2 regions of the Rothia sp. P13129 genome follow, and region 1 is predicted to be linked to the other one. Evidence: riboswitches for the same ligand, from Rfam matches in the RefSeq annotation. Region 1 holds a riboswitch; the other holds the start of a gene.
The links. A riboswitch is a leader RNA that binds a small molecule or an ion and turns the genes downstream of it on or off. The one in region 1 is predicted to bind thiamine pyrophosphate.
Positions count from the first base shown of each region.

Region 2: it holds a riboswitch for thiamine pyrophosphate, as region 1 does, so the genes downstream of both, ACN081_RS08120 (ECF transporter S component) here and thiO (glycine oxidase ThiO) in region 1, are expected to answer to the same signal.

Region 1 is NZ_JBLXYA010000008.1:47,716-51,090, forward strand. It holds gene ACN081_RS06510 (M3 family metallopeptidase) at 1-413, shown strand, start outside; gene ACN081_RS06515 (HIT family protein) at 554-1,117, shown strand; gene thiE (thiamine phosphate synthase) at 1,124-1,828, opposite strand; TPP riboswitch at 1,873-2,010, shown strand; gene thiO (glycine oxidase ThiO) at 2,004-3,317, shown strand; gene thiS (sulfur carrier protein ThiS) at 3,295-3,375, shown strand, end outside.
Region 2 is NZ_JBLXYA010000012.1:32,041-35,415, reverse strand. It holds gene ACN081_RS08130 (MFS transporter) at 1-822, opposite strand, end outside; gene ACN081_RS08125 (DUF4235 domain-containing protein) at 1,075-1,353, opposite strand; TPP riboswitch at 1,545-1,647, shown strand; gene ACN081_RS08120 (ECF transporter S component) at 1,699-2,295, shown strand; gene ACN081_RS08115 (ABC transporter ATP-binding protein) at 2,298-3,375, shown strand, end outside.

The DNA of each region.
Region 1 (3,375 bases):
AATATCTAGGAGCCGCCCTCCTCGATATGGCATGGCACACCCGTAGCGTTGAAGACGGGCTCATCGACAGTTGTGAAGATGCTAAAGCCTTTGAAGATGAAGTGCTCAAACGTTATGGCTTCGACCAATACCCAGTATCTCCGCGCTACCTTACCGGAATGTTCAAACACATCTTTGGTGGAGGATACGCCGCCGGATACTATGCTTACATCTACTCCGAGATGATGGACGCAGAAACTGTTGATTGGTTTGAAGAGTCCGGGGGAGCAACCCGCCACAACGGTGAAACCTTCAAAAACGCTATCCTCGCAACAGGAAATAGCCAAGACCCAGCAGAGTCTTTCCGACAGTTACGAGGACGAGACCCACGAATTGAACCACTATTACGTCGACGTGGACTACTTGAAGAATAGTTAGAACCTATTCTGCTAGGAGTATCGCGCTCGCATAATCTGTGTGGATGCTACCGGAAAAGACTTATCCGGTAGCATCCACAAGAATCTTTTAGCAACATTCACATAGAGCGTATGAGCCTACAGGTACACTAAAGACCATGGAGTACACCACCGATAGCTTTGAACTGCCACAAGTCCCAGATGCTTTCCAACGGCTTTGGACACCTCACCGTAAGGCATACGTCAGCGGAGGGCAAAAAGACTACCAAGAACAGACGTGCCCCTTTTGTAGTGCTCCCGAACGCTCCGACGAAGAATCTCTGATTGTTCATCGAGGTAAATACGCATACGCCATCTTAAACCTCTACCCATATAACCCAGGGCACCTGCTGATTCTGCCCTACCGGCATATCCCATATTACGATGACGCAACCGTCGAAGAACTAACCGAAATAGGGGTTCTTACCCAACAAGCGATGCGTGTGCTACGTCAAGTCAGCAAAACAGACGGATTCAATATTGGGATGAATCAAGGCAAAATTGGGGGAGCCGGAATAGCCGATCACCTACACCAGCATATCCTCCCACGATGGTCTGGCGACACCAATTTCTTACCGATTATCGCCCACACAAAAACCATGTCACAGACACTAGGACAGATACACACTCTCGTAAAACAAGGGTGGGAAGAATACCTTTCAACGACAACCAAAACTCTTTAGAGAAAGCTAAACAACTTCTAACGCACCCTTCAGCTGTTTTGCTGCGCTACGAACATCAGTAGCTTCGGTTAAAGCACGCACCACAACAATACGTGAGGCACCTGCCTGACAAACCTCTGACACCGTATCCACGTTAACGCCACCAATAGCAAACCACGGTTTCTGACCGGCAAACTGAGCAACCTGCTCAAGATACTCCACGCCTGTTGCTGCACGCCCCGGCTTCGTCGGTGTCGGCCACACCGGCCCACACGCAAAATAATCAATATTCTTATCGGTAGCAGCCTCCTGCCCCTGAGACACTCCATGTGTTGAAGCACCTACAAGAACATCGGCACCTAATAACCTGCGCGCCTGCACTGCAGAAAGATCGTCTTGACCTCGATGAAAAATATCAGCACCCATAAGAGCGGCAATATCAGCACGGTCATTGACCGCAAAAAGCTTATCGTGACGACGCGCCACCTTTTTGAGAACCTCTAAAGCTGCTAGCTCCTGTTGCACAGAAATCTTCTTATCACGCAGCTGAATAATATCAACACCGCCACTATAGGCTTCATCCAGAAAAGACTCTAAATCTCCACGAGATAAACGCGCATCCGTACACAAGTACAAGCGTGCTTTGTGAAGCTTTTCAAGGCGCTCGCGACGAAGCGTTGAAGAAGAATTCACGAAAGAAGTGGCGAAAGGCTGTTGTTCATAAACGGACATAGTTTTGAGGTCTCCTTGTATCAAAAAGATTGAGGCTTATACTTAGAGTGACCTACGGGAGCGTCAGATATATCGCGCCATATCACAGTAGATATATCTTCACGACGCTGAGAGGGCTAAGAGAGCCGACCGTCTTACTTGATGCGGGTTATGCCGCCGGAAGGAAGTGTTCGTCATGGGTGCGACGTTGTTTAACCCGCACGATGAAGATTCAACTATTCATCAATATATACCCGAACTATCCAAAGAACCACCCTCAACAGTAGATATTGCAGTCATCGGTGCAGGAATTATCGGATTATCGACCGCGTACCGTCTCCAAAAAATAGGGTATAGCGTTGCTGTCTTAGACCCACAGCCTGCTTCAGAAGCAACACGAGCAGCCGCCGGAATGCTTGCCCCAGCATCTGAAACACAATTTCGCCAAGAACCATTAGTTCAGCTGATGAAACGGGCAGCGCAACTATACCCATCCTTTGCACAACACATTCAAGAAGAATCCGGTATTCATGTTGGTAGACAAGAAACAAAAACCCTCGTGTGCGCCTACGATCATGCTGATAAAAATGCTCTAGAAGACCTCCAACAATATCAGCAAGAGCTAGGTTTAGAAACCCAAAAAATATCCATCCGAAAAGCTCGTTCTCAAGAACCAAGCCTCTCCTCGCGTCTTGCAGGAGTCGTGGAAATAGCCGGCGACCACCAGATTAACCCGCGCTGGTACTGCCAAGGGCTCATACACCTCTTACACGAACAGCTCTACCCTGTGAGAGCCCAAAAAATTCTTCTCGACGCAGACCAAACACACGCTCGCGGCATCTACTGGGAATACCAAAACCCCACGACAGGGCAACAGCACACCGGAGAACTCCACGCAACATATATCATCGTCGCTAACGGCCTCGGAACCTTAGAACTTCAGGGCATACCAGCGCTCAAAGAACTCCCTTTACGACCCGTCTACGGTGATGTGCTTCGTCTCCGCGTACCTGAAAACCAGCGGCCCTTCATCACCTCAACAATTCGCGGTATCGTCCGCTCCCAACCTGTTTACATCGTTCCCCGTGAAGACAACACCGTCGTCATCGGTGCAACATCACGTGAAGACCATATGCCCGGTATCAACGCTGGCGGAATATACCAACTACTACGTGATGCAAGAGAGCTTATCCCCGCCATCACAGAACTCGAACTCTACGAAATAATCTCACGAGCACGCCCCGGAACACCCGACGACCTGCCCCTCATCGGCACAATCGAACACCACGGTAAACCACTCAAAAACCTCATCCTCTCAAACGGCTACTTCCGTCACGGAATACTGCTTTCACCACGAGCAGCAGAACTCGTAGAACACCTCATCACCGAAACCCTCACCGAAGACGACAGAAAAGACCTCTACGCTTGCCGTCCACAACGCTTCACGCCAACCCAACAAAACCCTAAACCAACGGAGGAAAACCCCAATGAACATCACCCTCACAATTAACGGTGCAGAACACACCTATACGACACCACAAACCATCAAAAAACTCGTCGAAGACACC
Region 2 (3,375 bases), on a different contig from region 1:
ACCGGTAAACCCGTCACGGAAAATTGCTGAAGCAAAGAGGAATGCGAGGGTTTTAGGTGAGTCTTTGTAGAGGGCTTTTAACGTTGCCCAGAGTTTTTTGTAGGAATCTATGAGCCCAACTTTGGGTGCTACTGGTTTTTTCGGGTGACGACGGTCGTGACGGTAGAGCGCAATAACAAGCGGTGTGCTAAGCACGATGGACCATACTGCTGAGAAGATGGCAACTGCACGAATATTCAAAGAGTTATCGGGTGAGATACCTAAGAAACCGGTGTCTGAGCCAAGCCCCACGAACGCGAAGAGGACGATTCCTAAGGCGATGATTCCGCCGAAGTAGCCTGCAGACCATCCGATACCACTAATTTTTCCAACCGTTGAGGGCGTTGATAGTTCTGGCAGTAGCGCGTTGTAGTTGACGATGGCAAACTCATTCATGACGTTTGCTGCGCAGATGAGCGTTACACCGTAGAGAAGCCATTGTGGTTCAGGGAACGTGAAGAAGCAAAGTGCCATGAGCACGGCTGTGAGGAACGTGTTGACTGCTAACCATAGGGTGCGTTGACCTGATGCATCTGCGCGTTGCCCTGTGACGGGGGCAAGTAACGCGATGAGTAGCCCTGCAATGGCGAGGCCTGTGGAGAGCATTTCGGAGGCGTCTTTAGGGTCGCCGAATGCTTTGCTGGTGAGGTAGACGGTGAAGACGAATGTTGTCATGACCGCATTGAAGGAAGCGCCACCGGCGTCCCATAATGCCCAGGCTGTGATGGTGCCGCGGGTCCCTAATGGTGCAGATTCGTTCTGCTCTTTGGCGTGTTTGCTCATAAGGATAAGAGTATCTATTGAGCATGGGTAATGGTGTGAAATACCCGCAGAAACAAAGATAAAGTGAAGAAATTTGTGTACTTTTTACCAGAACTATGTGCACTGTCTAAGGTTCACTTACAGTGGGCTTATCTTCAAAGGATTTGTTAGTGCTGATGAGCGGTAAGTTTATGGGGTTTAAAGAAGCGTAGACGGCAACAAGATGACTGTTGCCGTCTACACGAGGATGAGGTTTTCTAAGAGGTGATGTTCTTAGACTTCGTTTTGTCCGATGGGATCATTTTTGCGTTTTGCTTTGACCTCATTAGTTTTACGGGTGATGCTGACTTTGATAACGGTGCCAACAAGACCGGTCAGAAGTGACCATAGAATGATGTCTCGCCAACGCTCATCATCGTCGGGGTTGCTTGCGGGTGGTTCATTTCCGGTTACTTTTTTCCATGTTGCAGAGAGCGCTTTGTTTGCCACGGTGATGCCGGCAAGAGAAGCTGCGGTTCCTACAAGATTAATGGGGTTCATGTTTTTCTCCATCGTTGATGAGTATCCTTAGCAATCCTATAACAGGAGAAGCCCAACAGCGTATTACTACTCACGAATAATTCTCTAAGAAAGCGTGGAAACTGCAGATATTGTCATAACTTCTCTGGAGGGTGGAATTGAACGTAGTGAACAAACTATACTGAACAAGGCTTTGACAATAAAGCCGTATAAACATATACGTATAGAAGCGACAGGGGAGCACCGTAGGGTGCTGAGAGTGCGAAAGCAGACCCTCGAACCTGATCCGGTTAGTACCGGCGTTTAGGAAGTCGAGTTCTCTCAAACGTTCACTTAGTGTAACGTTCCCCTTCCTGTATTCGGGAAGGAAAATTTACAATGGCTAAGAAATCTTCTTTAGCGTGGCGAGTTAACGATATCGTTATCGCCTCTGTCCTGTCTGTAGCATGCGGACTCATTTTCTGGTTCTGGTCTGTTGCGATTTATCCGCTGGCAAAAACGATTTTTGCAACGGTACCAGAATATATGCCTCTTATTGGCGGTGGCTGGTTGATTGCTGGTGTGCTGGGTGGAATTGTTATCCGTAAACCTGGTGCAGCACTATATTGTGAACTTCTTGGCGCCATTATTGAGGGTATCCTTGGCACACATTTTGGTCTGTCCGTTATTATTTCTGGTCTAGTTCAGGGTCTTGGCGCAGAACTTATTTTTGCGGTATTCCTTTACCGCCAGTGGAATATTATGGTCGCAGCTCTTGCCGGCGCAGTATCTGGCTTCGGTATGGGCGTCTCAGAAATTATCATCTACTACGCAAATGAGCTTTCTTTTGCAAAGATGCTGGTTTACACGGCATGCGGAACGATTTCTGGGGCATTGCTTGCTGGGGTTCTTTCGTGGTTCTTAATGAAAGCACTAGCACAAACGGGTGTCTTGTCGTCCTTGGCTTCTGGACGGTCGAAACGAGCACGCGCCTAACCGTGGATACAACATCTTCCATAACGCCACCGCCTGCTGACTCTCAGCCGGTGCGTGGCGTTCGTATTAGTGTACGTGAGTTTGGTTGGCATTACGCAGGACGAGAAAAACCTACTCTAGAATCTGTAAACCTGACCATTGAACCTGGACAAAAAGTGCTTCTTTTGGGTTCTTCTGGCGCAGGCAAATCAACCCTTCTGCACGCCATGGGCGGGCTATTACACGACGATGATGGCCAATCTCAACAGGGCACTATCACCATCGATGGTATACCTGCTGAAGATGCTCACGGCGCAGTAGGACTCATGCAACAGGACCCAGAGTCATCTATCGTGCTATCTCGTATAGGAGATGATGTTGCTTTCGGGCCCGAAAATTTAGGTGTGCCGCATGAACAAATATGGGAACGTGTTAAACGCGCTCTAGCAGATGTTGGCTTAGAGAAGTTTGACTTATCACATCCGACGAGTGCCCTATCTGGCGGACAAAAACAACGACTAGGGTTGGCGGGCATCCTTGCGATGCATCCCGGTGGTATTTTCTTAGATGAACCAACAGCAAATCTTGATCCTGCTGGTGTTGAAGATGTTCGTGATGCCGTAATACGCGCACAAAAACATACGGGAGCAACCCTTGTCGTTATTGAACATCGTGTTGGTGTATGGGCTGAGCATATGGACAGAATTATTGTTCTTGGCGCAGGCGGACGTGTTACTCATGATGGTTCACCTACTGAGGTTCTTGCAGAAGCGAGGGAAGAGCTTATTTCTGCGGGGGTATGGGTTCCTGACTACACACCAGAGGTTCTTCCTTCAACGCAACAGGCTGGGGCAGAGCTAATTTGTGCTCGTAATGTGGCAGTAACTCGTCATTATCCTTCTGCACGAGAGCGACGTAAACGACGAAAGGCCCTTAAGAATTGTTCTGAACCGTATATTTTTGATGCGCCTATTGTTTCTTCAGGGATTAATGCTTCTATCCGAGCTGGTGAACATACAAGTGTTCTTGGCTGTAATGGTGCCGGAAAATCTACTTTTGCTTTGACCTTAGCTGGGTTACTCTACCCTGTTTCTGGGGAGA